4 regions of the Streptomyces sp. NPDC060366 genome follow, and region 4 is predicted to be linked to each of the others. Evidence: riboswitches for the same ligand, from Rfam matches in the RefSeq annotation. Region 4 holds a riboswitch; each other region holds the start of a gene.
What was found. A riboswitch is a leader RNA that binds a small molecule or an ion and turns the genes downstream of it on or off. The one in region 4 is predicted to bind cyclic di-AMP.
Positions count from the first base shown of each region.

Region 1 (3,199 bases), on a different contig from region 4:
CCGAGTTGCCCGCGTACGCGGCGGCCGGCTGGCTCGCCGAGACCGAGCCGCTCGCCCTGTCCTCGATGCGGGCGCGCTCGATCGCGCGCACCGTCGCGGGGCGCGGCTACGGGGCCGACGCGGCCCGCACGGTCGGTGAGTACGAGGCGTTCGCGACGTCCCTGGCGTTCCTGCGCCACCGGGCGGGGCGCGGCACGGCGGGCCCGGACTACGTCGAGCGCGAGCAGGAGCTGCTGCACCACATGTGGCAGCGCCGGGAAATAGCGTCGCCCGCGCTGGCTTACGCGGCGCGGGCGACGGGGCGGGTGTGGACGCCGCCGCCGTACATCGACTACGGCGGCTACAACCCGTATCGGAGCTGAGTCCTGCTTCTTCGGATCAAGCCGGAGGGGACAGGGCCGGATCATCCGACCCTGGTCCGGATCCGGTCAGGGGGCGAGGCCCTTGCTGCGCAGCCAGCTCAGCGGGTCGATCCCGCTGCCGCCCGCGGTGTGCACCTCCAGGTGCAGGTGCGGGCCGGTGACGTTGCCCGTGGCTCCCACGCGTCCGATGGTCTCGCCGGTGGTGACCTTCTGGCCGGCGCTGACCGTCATCGAGGACAGGTGGGCGTACCAGATCTCCGAACCGTCTTCGAGCTCCAGCACGACGCGGTAGCCGTAGGACCCCGACCAGCCGGCCGACTTGACGGTCGCGCTGTGCACGGCCTTGGTGGGCGTGCCCGTGGGGGCCGCGAAGTCCAGGCCGGTGTGCTGGCCGGAGGACCACATGGAGCCGGTCTGGCCGTAGGTGGAGGTGAGCGTGTACGAGGAGGTGGGCAGCGAGAAGCTGGCGGCCAGCTTCTCCAGACGCTCCTTCTCCGCCTTGGCCTCCGCCGCTTCCTTGGCCTTGCGCTTCGCCTCGGCGGCCTTCTCCTGCGCGTCGGTCTGCTGCTTCTTGGCCTCGGCCGCGGCCGTCTCGGCGGCGGCCGTCTCGGCGCTCGCCTTCTGGGCGGCGTCGGCCTCGGCCTGCTGCTGCTCGGCCTGCTGGAGGATCCGGGCGCGCAGCGCCTCGCCGGAGTCGGTGGTGCCCTGCTGGGCGTCAGCGGCGGTGAGGGCCGCCGTGGTGAGCGGGGAGGGCGTCTCGTCGTTCTTCTTGTCCCCGTCGGACATGAAAGACCCGACGCCGGGAAGAGACTTGGCGTCGGGAAAACTGTCCGAGATCGCGTCGGGAAGTGATATCGAGACCGCGGGCTTGTCCTGGGCGGAGGCGATGCCTCCCGCGCCGACCGCGGCGATGACGCCTACTCCGAGGACCGTGGAGCTGCGGGCGAGAGCGTTGCGCTGCTTGGCGACACGGTGCTTGCCGCGTACGGGACGGATGGAGTCCGCGGTGGGATTCCACTCCTCCCAGTCCCTGTTCGCCTCGCCGTTGCTGTGATCGGTGCCGGTGAGCCGGCTGCCGGGGCCGAAATGGGCCGGGGCTGAGGCTTCGGGGGCAGGCCTGTTGGACGCCACTGGGGCGCTCTCCTTTCCTTCCTTCTCGCCTACCGGGTTAGCTGACGGGTTCGGAGCAGGAAGGTCTCCTACGAGCGTTCTTGACCGCACGAGGCAGCAAGAGGCGCCCGATTCACCCCAATTGGTGGTTCCCCGGTTTCCTTGCGGAATTCGGCGCGTGCGCACGGTGCCGTCTCTTTCGACGGCTGGGACAACCGCGCTGCGTTATCGAACGTTAATAGACGACCGGGGCTTATTCCAAGCTGTTCCGGGTGATCGTTAGCGATGACGGCCGGGATCAACCGGGCCACAAGCGGGCGTAATCGGGCGAGTTGATCGACTCTTAGGCCGTGTGCGATCACACACTCGAACTGACGGTGCGTCAAATGTTATGCGGAGCGGTGCGCCTCAACTACACAGCGTGCCGGTCGAGATGACATCACGGCACGACGGGGTGCGGGGCGGGCGGCGCGACGAGCCGCCTCACGGCACGACGGGCATCGTTCTGCGCCGCTCCGGCTGCCGCGCGGTGGGCCGGCTGACGGCCAGCAGCGCCATGTCGTCCGTACTGCCGCCGCCGGTGTGCAGCCGTACGTCGCCGACGATCGCCTCCAGCAGCTCGTCGGGGCCGGGGAAGATCCGTCCCGCCAGCCGTTCGCGCGGGTCGTAGAAGACGCCCGCCGCGTTGCGCGCCTCGGTGAGACCGTCCGTGTAGAGCAGGAGCGTCGACCCGGACACGTACGGGACCTCGTCCGCCCGGTCCGGCCAGGCCCCCAGCTCGCCCATCCCGAGCGGCAGCGCCGGGTCGGAGGGGGCAAGCACCGTCAGCGCGCCGTCGGCGGCGAGCACCAGCGGCTCCGGGTGCCCGCGGTTGACCACCCGCACCATGCCCTCGACATGCGGGATCTCCGCCAGGACGGCGGTGGTGAAGCCCTCGAACAAATCGATCCCGCTGCGCCGGGTGCCTTCGCGCGCCAGTGCCCGCTCCAGCCGCTGCGCGACCCCTTCGAGCGAACTCTCCTGCTCGGCGGCCTCGCGGAAGGCGCCGATGACGACGGCCACGGTCTCGACGGCGCCCATGCCTTTGCCGCGTACGTCACCGACCACCAGCCGTACCCCGTACGCCGTGTCCTGGACGGCGAACAGGTCACCGCCGATGAACGCGCCCTCCTCGGCCGCCTCGTAACGCGCGGCGATGTGCAGCCCGCCTATGCGGGCGGCGGGTGTGGGCAGCACGGCGCGCTGGGCCGCCTCGGCGATGACCCGCGCCGAGGCGAGACGTTCACCGCTGCGGCGTACGACCCCGTTGATGGCCAGCGCGAGGACGGAGACCGTGAAGACGTTCAGCGCTTGACTGATCGTCGCGGTGTCCTGCAGATTCCCCGTCCCGAGATGCAGCCCCAGGAAGACCAGGGTCGACACGATGCCGACAACGAGGGTGCGCGCGAGCGAGAAGAACGGGGCGGCCACCAGCGGCGCCGCCGCGAAGAGCGGGGAAGCCGTAAAGGCTGTCGGGGTCACCTGGTCCAGCACGATCGCCACCACGATGATCAGGCCGGGCAGGAGTTCCACGATCGGATACGGCGAGCGGGCGCGGTGCCGGGCGCGCCGCCGCCTGGCCCTGCGGGGGCGGTCGAAACCGGAGCCGGAGGGACGCCCGCCGGGGGAAAAGGAGTCGTCCCAGTCGGGGTCTTCCGGCGGCCGGCTCGCCTCACCCAAGCCGGCGT
Region 1 is NZ_JBHXDC010000004.1:17,063-20,261, forward strand. Features, by position in the region: gene ACFWHU_RS12615 (PrsW family intramembrane metalloprotease) at 1-362, shown strand, start outside; gene ACFWHU_RS12620 (M23 family metallopeptidase) at 429-1,493, opposite strand; cyclic di-AMP (ydaO/yuaA leader) riboswitch at 1,505-1,659, opposite strand; gene ACFWHU_RS12625 (PP2C family protein-serine/threonine phosphatase) at 1,956-3,199, opposite strand, start outside.
Region 1: linked by a shared signal. The riboswitch ahead of ACFWHU_RS12620 (M23 family metallopeptidase) and the one ahead of ACFWHU_RS04305 (M23 family metallopeptidase) in region 4 are both predicted to bind cyclic di-AMP.

Region 2 (3,199 bases), on a different contig from region 4:
GCGGCTCGCTCGTCGTGTCGGACGCCGCCAACCACGCCTCCATCGTGGACGGTTGCCGTCTCTCGCGCGCCGAGACCGTCGTCGTACCGCACGCGGACCCGGAGGCCGTGGACAAGACGCTCGAAGCGCGCGAGGGTTCGCGGGCCCTGGTCGTCAGCGACTCGGTGTTCTCGGTGGACGGCGACGCGGCGCCGCTCGCGCGGTTGGCCGAGGTGTGCCGTACGCGGGGCGCGGCGCTGCTCGTGGACGACGCCCACGGTCTCGGTGTGCTGGGCGACGGCGGCCGTGGCGCCGTCCACGCGGCGGGTCTGGCGGGCGACCCGGGGACCGTCGCCACCGTCACGCTCTCCAAGTCGCTGGGCAGCCAGGGCGGCGCGGTCCTGGGGCCGGCCCGGGTCATCGACCAACTCGTCAACACCGCGCGGTCGTTCATCTTCGACACCGGACTGGCGCCGGCCGCCGTGGGCGCCGCGCTCGCGAGCCTGCGGCTGCTGCGCGAGGACCCGTCGCTGGCGGTCCGGGCGCGGGCGGTGGCGCACGCGCTGCACCAGGGGCTGACCGGGGCGGGGCTGACCGCCGTACGCCCGGACGCGGCCGTCGTCTCCGTCCGGGCGCCCTCCCCGGACGCGGCCGTGCGCTGGGCCGCCGACTGCCGGGCCGCGGGGCTGGTGGTGGGCTGCTTCCGGCCGCCGTCGGTGCCGGACGGGATCTCCCGGATCAGGCTCACGGCCCGTGCGGATCTGACGGACCGGCAGGTCGCCGCGGCGCTCGCGACGATCGTCGCGACCGCGCCCGCCGGTGCCGTGGGGCGGGCCGTCTGACGCACGCGTAGGTGCCCGCCCACGGGTGTCCCACCTCGGTCGCCGGGGCCGGAAACTTGAGCCCGCTCAAATACGTTTGCGCGTAGCAGGGTTCACCGCTTAGAGCGACAACCGGGGCCGTATCCCGGCGGATCGCCCGTGCGCCGGGTGCCGTTGATGGCAGTGTGTCGCGAAGCGCAATCCGGGGACGTACTCGCGGGCATCTGCCGTAGGTCGGTCTGCGTCCCGGTGGGAAAGGGACAGCGTCGCCATGGCAGACCATCAGGAAGCATCCGTCACCCTGCCGAGCGATCCCGCCTCGGTACCGGAGGCACGCAGATATGTCGCGCGCGTCCTCTCGGAGTGGGGCCTGCCCGACGACGCCGAGACCGCCGAAACGGTTCGCCTGATCATCTCGGAGCTGGCGACCAACGCCGTGCAGCACACCTTCGGGACGTCACCGACCTTCACGGTCGACGTCACGCTGGAGCGCGACGAACGGCTGCGCGTCGGAGTCACCGACAGCCATCCGCGGTGGCCGCGGCGGCTCCCGGCCGCGGTCCAGCAGGACAACGGCCGTGGCATGGTCATCATCCGGGCGCTGACCGCCGAGTACGGCGGCGGACTGTCCGTCACTCCCACGGCGGACGGCGGCAAGACGGTCTGGATCACCCTGCCCTGGACGGTCCCCGCCCCGGGCTGACCCGCCGCACCCGCGCACCGGAACAGCGCACCGGCTACCGCGCACGGCCCGCCACCCGCCGGGCGTCAGCGGACGCGGCCGTACCAGACGCTCTTCGACCAGATGCGCTCCAGCCGCACCACCTGGCCCGACTTCGGCGAATGCCAGATCTTGCCGGCTCCGGCGTAGATCCCGACGTGGTAGACGCTGTTTCCGTAGTGGAAGAAGACCAGGTCGCCCCGTTTGCGGCTGGAGGCCGGGATGTGGCGCGACTTGTTGTACTGCTGCTGCGCCGTGCGCGGCAGCGACTTGCCCGCCTTCTTGTACGAGAACACCGTCAGGCCCGAGCAGTCGAACCGGTGCGGACCAGCCGCCCCGTGCTTGTACGGCGCGCCCTTCTTGGAAGCGGCCACATGGAGAGCCTTGGCGGCGGCGGCGTGCTGGGCGTGCGCCTCGGACACGGCGCCGGGCGCCAGCATCGTGCCGCCGACGGCGGCGAGGAGGACCGATGCGGTACCGGCCCGGGAGAGCAGCGACGGGACATGCGTCTGCGCGGACATGCGCAACCCTTCGTCAGCCGCCTGTGAAGGATGACCTGTCGGGTTCGGACAGGCGAAGATGTCCGGCCGCTCGCGCGGCTTCACCCCGAGGAGCGGTCCATGGTCGGAACGCCCCGAACTGCTCGGGTCCTCCACTCCTGCCGATCCACTCGTGTCGACCAGTCATCCGGAGCGGCGGCAGGACTCGGCGTCCACCCGGACCGCCCCGCCGAGGTGGCGGGGGCTTGTCGTCCAACGGATCTTGACGCGGCATCAGCGAAATTCCGAGCCGCAACGACTGGATGTGACCCTCGTCACTTTTGGGCTATTTGGGCCCCTGTGGGCGATTCGGTGAACGGCTGATATGACCACTCACGCGCTGTACCTGCGACGCAGCGGTGTGTTACGGCCGGACGGCCGATCACCCGTCGCAACTCGCCGTCCCGATCTCGGCGGGCGCGTCGATACGCCGAACGAGCGGGCAATTCCCGTACGGACGCGTCCATACGGGGCGGTCGGCCGCCGGTTCGTGTCGTGTCGCGGGTCCGTGGGGCCGGGCCCGTATCAAGTCGCAGGGCCGGGCGGCATGGTGACACGCCCGGCCCTGCGCTCCCCGTCGAGCACCCGCAGGGCGCGGTCCAGGGTCGGCGTGTGCAACTCCCTCTCGCCTCTGGCGTGCATCAGCGTCAGCGCGTCGCGCAGTTCGGCGGCCCTGGCCACCAGGGCCTGTGCGGCGCGCAGCGCGCCGTACGTGTCGTCGCCCCGCGACGGATTGATCCGGCCCACCAGGTCGACGACCTGGAGATAACTGTCGACGAAGTCGCCCTCGGCGCGGGTCAGCGCGGGCAGCGGCGGCAGTTCCGGCAGCATCGGGCGCTCACCGGGGGGAGTTGAGGCCGAGGGACGCCCTGCGGTCCTGTGCGACATGGTCCACCAGGCCGTACTCCAGGGCGCCCGGCGCGTCGAAGATCGTGTCCCGGTCGATGTCGTTGTCGATCCGCTCGGCGCTCCGGCCGGTGTGCCGCACCAGCATGTGCGCCATCAGGGCCCGCAGTCGCAGCAACTCCTCGGCGTGGATGGCGAGATCGGACGGCTGGCCGCGTACGGGCTCCTCGATCCCCGGCTGCTGGAGTACGACACGCGCGCCGGGCAGTGCCATCCGCTTGCCGGGCGCCCCG
Region 2 is NZ_JBHXDC010000008.1:109,052-112,250, forward strand. Features, by position in the region: gene ACFWHU_RS20855 (8-amino-7-oxononanoate synthase) at 1-821, shown strand, start outside; gene ACFWHU_RS20860 (ATP-binding protein) at 1,072-1,503, shown strand; gene ACFWHU_RS20865 (C40 family peptidase) at 1,569-2,042, opposite strand; cyclic di-AMP (ydaO/yuaA leader) riboswitch at 2,046-2,229, opposite strand; gene ACFWHU_RS20870 (hypothetical protein) at 2,586-2,891, opposite strand; gene ACFWHU_RS20875 (ATP-dependent Clp protease proteolytic subunit) at 2,899-3,199, opposite strand, start outside.
Region 2: linked by a shared signal. The riboswitch ahead of ACFWHU_RS20865 (C40 family peptidase) and the one ahead of ACFWHU_RS04305 (M23 family metallopeptidase) in region 4 are both predicted to bind cyclic di-AMP.

Region 3 (3,199 bases), on a different contig from region 4:
GGTCGTCGCCGACGATCTGGACCTTGGTGCCCAGCTTGTCGTTGAGGACCTTCCAGCCGGCCCAGTCGTCCTCGAAGAGCGGGTCCTCGATGGAGACCAGCGGGTACGAGGCGACGAGCTCCTCGTAGTACTCGGTCATCTCGGCGGCCGAGCGGGACTTGCCCTCGAACTCGTAGGAGCCGTCCTTGTAGAACTCGGAGGCCGCCACGTCGAGCGCGAGCGCGATGTCCTTGCCCGGGGCGTAGCCGGCTTCCTTGATGGCCACGAGGATCAGGTCGAGCGCGGCGCGGTTGGACTCCAGGTTCGGCGCGAAGCCGCCCTCGTCGCCGAGGCCCGTGGAGAGCCCCTTCTCCTTCAGGACCTTCTTCAGCGTGTGGTAGACCTCGGCGCCCCAGCGCAGGGCCTCGGAGAACGACTCGGCGCCGATCGGCGCGATCATGAACTCCTGGATGTCCACGTTGGAGTCGGCGTGCGACCCGCCGTTGAGGATGTTCATCATCGGCACGGGCAGCAGGTGCGCGTTCGGGCCGCCGAGGTAGCGGAACAGCGGCAGGTCCGAGGCCTCGGAGGCGGCGTGCGCCACGGCCAGCGAGACACCGAGGATCGCGTTGGCGCCGAGCGAGGACTTGTCGGGCGTGGCGTCCAGGTCGAACATCGCCTGGTCGATCAGCCGCTGCTCGGTGGCGTCGTAGCCGACGAGCTCCGGGCCGATCTGCTCGATGACGGCAAGGACGGCCTTCTCGACACCCTTGCCCTGGTAGCGGTTCGGGTCACCGTCGCGGAGTTCGAGGGCCTCGAACGCGCCGGTGGACGCACCGGAGGGGACAGCAGCACGACCGGTGCTGCCGTCGTCGAGGCCGACCTCGACCTCGACCGTTGGGTTGCCTCGGGAGTCAAGGATTTCCCGGGCTACGACGACGTCGATGGACGGCACGAGCATCTCCTTCTGGGATGTGACGCGTTGGTGCGGGGCCTCATTGGCCCCGCGGCATGAGCCTAACCGGCTCCCGGGCGGCGGTCGGCCGATGCCCGCCCGCTGGGACGAAAAGAGTCCGGAATGCGTGGTGGGCGACGAATGTCGCGCGATTGTCACGGGTTCACGCCGTTGTCGTGGGGTTCACGTGGCGGACGGGGTCCGGGCCCGTGACAGGCCCCGGCCCCGGACCGGCGCGTCCGGGGGGAGTGAGGCGCGCCGGGCCGGGGCCGGGTTCTGGGGAACGGGTCAGCTCAGGTGGAGCTGCTGACCCGGGAAGATGACATCGGCCTTCTCGATGATGTCCTTGTTCAGCTTGAACAGCTTCTTCCAGCCGCCTTCGACCTTCTTGGCCTCGGCGATCTTGGAGAGGGTGTCGCCGGCCTTGACCTTGTACTCGCCGTCGCCCTTCTTGACCGGACCGCGGGTCTCACCGCGCGAGGCGGGCTGCTCCTGCTCGGCGCGCGGCTCGGCCTTCTGCGGGGCCGGCTGGGCCTTCGGGGCGGACTGCTCCGGGGCCGGGCCGGCGGAGCCGGCGTCGTTCGAGGCGTTGGACAGGCCCACGCCACAGCTCGGCCAGGCACCCTTGCCCTGGCCCGCCAGGACCTTCTCGGCGACCTGTATCTGCTGGGACTTCGAGGCCTGGTCGGCGCTGGAGGCGAAGGCGCTGCCGCCGTACGCGGACCAGGTCGAGGCGGAGAACTGCAGACCGCCGTAGTAGCCGTTGCCGGTGTTGATCGACCAGTCGCCGCCGGACTCGCACTGGGCGACGGCGTCCCACTCGGAGGTGGTGGCGGCGGAGGCGGAGGTGGCGCCGATCAGCGGGGCCGCGACAGCGGCACCGGTGATGCCGGCGAGCGTGGCGTAGCGGACGGTCTTGGAGGGACGGCGGTGCTTGCCCTTGCCGGAGTTGCTGGAAAACAGCATGCGAGATCTCCTCACCGACGCCTACGAGGTGAGCTGTCGGGTTCGGGCCAAGTGAGTTGCCCGGCCGTGCGACCCGGGAACGTCTTCACGTCCCCCTGCGCACGGCTGCACCCCGAGCCGGCCGTGATGACCGGCACTTACCTTTGGGTCCCCCGCTCCTGCCTTCGGCGCTTGACGCGACGAGTACTCCCCCCGACCGACGGCAGGATTCGGCGTGACGGTCGACGGTGCCCGCGGTGCGAGCGGTTCAGACCGTAAACACAGACATCCCGGATGTTCAAAGACGGAACATCCGGGATGATTCGCCCATCCTGCCGCGAGGAAACCTCTGTTTACGCAGGTCGGGAAGGGACCGGGGTGAGCTGCCGGTCAGACCGTGTCAGTTGGGACGAAGAGACGCTTGTCTCACTTGCCCAGATGCGGACATAGCCCGCTTAACTACCCCTGCTTCGCGGTCAGATCGAGGCTCTGGCCCGGCAGGATCAGATCGGCGTCGGACCCCACGACCTCGCGGTTCGCCTCGTAGAGGGCGGGCCAGCCGCCCTCCACCTTCTGCTCGTCGGCGATGGCCCACAGGTTGTCGCCGGAGCGGACGGTGTACGAGCCGTCGGCGGCGTCGTCGCCGCGTGCCGAACCGTCACCCCGTGAGGCATGACGGCCACTTTCGCGTTCTTCGCCGGACTTGCCCGGCTTGCCCGCTTCGGTCGACCCGTCCGTACCGGTCTCGGCCGACTCGCCCGAACCGGCCGTCGCGCCGCTCTCGGGGGCCGCCTCACCGCGGTGCTTGCCCTGGCCGCTGCCGGCCTCGGTGCTCGGCTTCGCGCTCGACTCCCGCGTGGCGGGCTTCTCGGCCCCGGAGGCGGAGTCCCGGCCGAACTGACCCGAGGGGGGCGTCGACTCGGGAGCGGCGGGCAGGACGGCCGTCTCGCTCGGCTCGGGCTCCGCGGGCGTCTCGGGCTTCTGCGTGGCGTCGCCGGAGGGCTCGCCGTCCGTATCGGCGTCCGCCGTGAGGCCGGTGATGAGCGCGCACGTCGGCCACGCGGCCGGTCCCTGCGCGGCGAGGATCTTCTCCGCGACGGCTATCTGCTGGCTGCGGCTGGCCTGGTCGGCGGTGGGGGCGTACGTCGTACCGCCGAAGTCGGCCCAGGTCTCCTGGGAGATCTGGAGTCCGCCGTAGTACCCGTTGCCGAGGTCGGCGCTCCACATGCCGCCGCTCTCGCACTCGGCGACCCGGTCCCAGGTGCCGGCGTCGGCCGCACTGGCGCCGGTCGCGCCGAGCAGCGGGATGGCGATCGCCGA
Region 3 is NZ_JBHXDC010000009.1:113,942-117,140, forward strand. Features, by position in the region: gene eno (phosphopyruvate hydratase) at 1-940, opposite strand, end outside; gene ACFWHU_RS22560 (transglycosylase family protein) at 1,223-1,900, opposite strand; cyclic di-AMP (ydaO/yuaA leader) riboswitch at 1,904-2,080, opposite strand; gene ACFWHU_RS22565 (transglycosylase family protein) at 2,339-3,199, opposite strand, start outside.
Region 3: linked by a shared signal. The riboswitch ahead of ACFWHU_RS22560 (transglycosylase family protein) and the one ahead of ACFWHU_RS04305 (M23 family metallopeptidase) in region 4 are both predicted to bind cyclic di-AMP.

Region 4 (3,199 bases):
TGCGTCGATCCGGTCGTAGCGGACGGTGGCGACGAACTCGCCACCGACGGTCACGGCGAGTCCCACCCGGTCCACGTAGTCGTGGTGGGTGAAGCGGTACACGTCCTTGTCGGAGAGCCGGGGATAGGGCGCGAAGAAGCGGTAGTACTTCGACTCGTCGGAGACCTGCTCGTAGAAGCTGACCAACCGCTCGGCGTCGTCGGTGGTGATGGGCCTCACGCGCGCGGTGCCTCCGTCGCGCAGGACCACGTCTGCTTCCCAGTGATCGGGGTAGGCGTGCTGTGACGGCGTCGTCATGGGATGAGCCTACGGCGCGCACACGGGTAGCGGCGGGTCCCCGGCCGGGGCAGGCTGGGGTCTCTCGTGGACCCAGGGGTGCCTCGCCGGTCCCTCCGGGGCCTCGTGGCACACTGGTCTAGACAACAACTGTGACTTGAAGGGCAACACCATGGCTGAGCGCCGCGTCAAAGTCGGCTGGGCCGAGGGCCTGCACGCCCGTCCCGCCTCCATCTTCGTCCGTGCCGCCACGGCCTCCGGCGTGCCGGTGACGATCGCCAAGGCCGACGGCAATCCGGTCAACGCGGCGTCGATGCTCGCCGTGCTGGGACTGGGCGCGCAGGGCGGCGACGAGATCGTCCTGACCTCCGACGTGGACGGCGCGGACGTCGCGCTCGACCGGCTGGCCAAGCTGGTCGCCGAGGGTCTGGACGAGCTTCCCGAGACCGTCTGACCCCGCTCACGCACGACACGAGGAAGGCCCCGGCAGGACGCCGGGGCCTTCGTCGTTGGTGGGTACCGGCTCAGACGCCGACGCCGTGCGCGCGCAGATACGCGACCGGGTCGATGTCGGAGCCGTACTCCTCGCTCGTCCGGGCCTCGAAGTGCAGGTGCGGTCCGGTGGAGTTGCCGGTCGAGCCCGAGAGGCCGATCGACGTGCCCGGCGCGACGCTCTGGCCGACGCTGACGCCGACCGCGGAGAGGTGTCCGTACTGGGTGTACGTGCCGTCGTTCATACGGATGACGACGTTGTTGCCGTAGGCGCCGCCCCAGCCGGCCTCGACGACGGTGCCCGCGCCGACGGCCACGACCGAAGTGCCCGACGCGGCGCGGAAGTCGACGCCGCTGTGGCTGCCGGAGGACCAGAGCGCGCCTCCGGTCCGGTAGCCGGTGGTGACGGAGGAGCCGGCGACCGGGAGCCGGTAGGCGTTCAGGCGCTCGCGCTCGGCGGCGCGCGCCGCGCGCTCCTTGGCCTCGCGGACCTCCTTGGCGCGGGCCTGCGCCTTGCGCTTCGCCTCGGCCTCGGCGCGGGCGGCGGCCTTCGCCTCCGCCTTCGCTTTCGCGGCCTTCTGGGCGGCCAGGCGCTGCGCGTCGGCCTGGGCGTCGATCTTCGCGGCGAGCGAGTCGTCGATGACGATGGCGCGGACCGGGGCGGCGGGGGCGGCCTCCTGGGCGAGGGACGCGCCCGCTTCGGCGGCGAGCGCCGGGGAGGCGAGGGTGCCGATGACACCGGTCGCGGTGAGAGTGGCGACTCCGGCGATGTTCGCGCTCCGGCGCGTCATTCGGCCCGGGGCACGGTGCTTCCCGGTGGCACGGGTGAACGCCATGAAGTGGCTGGTCCTTTCCTTCCTTCTCGCCTACCGGGTTAGCTGACGGGTTCGGAGCAGGAAGGTCTCCTACGGGCTCCTCCGCGGATCACGCGAAGGCCCCCGATTCACCCCAGGGACTTGAATGGGTCCCCGGCTCCCCAGGCTCGCGCCTGACGGGGACTCGGCGATGGCTGTCCGGTGCCGCGGATGCGGCGGGCTCTGGCGGACAGCCGGACCGACGCTAAAGGGGTCATCTTTCAATCACCAAACAGACAGGCCCTTTTGTAGCGCACGCCACAGGGCATTCAGGCAACCTCCTTATGAATGCGGACATAGCGGGAAACCCCGGCGACTGGTTCGTCACCGGGGTTCCGTTTGTGCGTATTGAGCCGTGTGGTTCGTGCGCCGGTCGGCCTCAGCCGGTGACGACCTTCACCTCACCGATACCCAGGGCCTCGATCGGCTCCCGGATCACCGAGGCGTCCCCGACGAGCACCGTGACCAGCCGGTCGCCCGGGAAGGCGCTGACGACGGCGGCCGTCGCCTCGACCGTGCCGGTCTCGGCCAGGCGCGCGTAGAGCCGCCCCTGGAAGTCGTCCGGGAGGTGCTGCTCGACCTGGTCGGCGAGCGTGTCGGCGACGGAGGCGGCCGTCTCGTACTTCAGCGGCGCGACTCCGACCAGATTCTGCACGGCCGTCTCGCGCTCGGCGTCCGTCAGCCCTTCGGCCGCGAGCGTACGCAGCACCTTCCACAGATCGTCCAGCGCGGGGCCGGTCGACTCGGTGTCCACGGAGCCGCTGATGGCGAGCATGGAGGCGCCCGTGCCCTGCGGGTCCGAGCGCAGCACCTGCGCGAAGGCCCGCACGCCGTACGTGTAGCCCTTCTCCTCGCGCAGCACCCGGTCGAGCCGGGAGGTGAGCGTGCCACCGAGGCAGTACGTGCCGAGCACCTGGGCCGGCCAGACGCGGTCGTGCCGGTCGGGGCCGACCCGGCCGATCAGCAGCTGGGTCTGGACGGCTCCGGGCCGGTCCACGATCACCACGCGGCCGGTGTCGTCGGCGGTCACCGGCGGCACGGGGCGCGGCTCGGAGGTGTCGCCCGTCCAGTCGCCGAGGGTCTCGGCGAGCAGCGCGTCGACGTCGACGCCGGTCAGGTCACCGACGATCACCGCGGTGGCGGTGGCGGGGCGGACGTGCGCGTCGTAGAAGGCGCGGACACCCTTGGCGTCGATGCGCCCGACGGTCTCCTCGGTGCCCTGGCGCGGGCGCGACATGCGCGAGGTGGCCGGGAACAGCTCCTTGGAGAGCTGCTTCGCCGCGCGGCGGGCCGGGTTGGCCTGCTCGTGCGGGATCTCGTCGAGCCGGTTGGTGACGAGCCGGCCGACCTCGCTCTCGGAGAACAGGGGCGCGCGCAGGGCGTCGGCGAGCAGACCGAGCGCCTTGGGCAGCCGGGAGACCGGGACCTCCAGGGAGACCCGGACGCCGGGATGGTCGGCGTGCGCGTCGAGCGTGGCGCCGCAGCGCTCCAGCTCGGCGGCGAACTCCTCGGCCGTGTGCTTGTCGGTGCCCTCGGACAGCGCGCGGGCCATGATCGTGGCGATGCCGTCCAGGCCC
Region 4 is NZ_JBHXDC010000001.1:1,001,719-1,004,917, forward strand. Features, by position in the region: gene ACFWHU_RS04295 (GNAT family N-acetyltransferase) at 1-297, opposite strand, end outside; gene ACFWHU_RS04300 (HPr family phosphocarrier protein) at 449-730, shown strand; gene ACFWHU_RS04305 (M23 family metallopeptidase) at 801-1,604, opposite strand; cyclic di-AMP (ydaO/yuaA leader) riboswitch at 1,617-1,783, opposite strand; gene ACFWHU_RS04310 (M16 family metallopeptidase) at 2,002-3,199, opposite strand, start outside.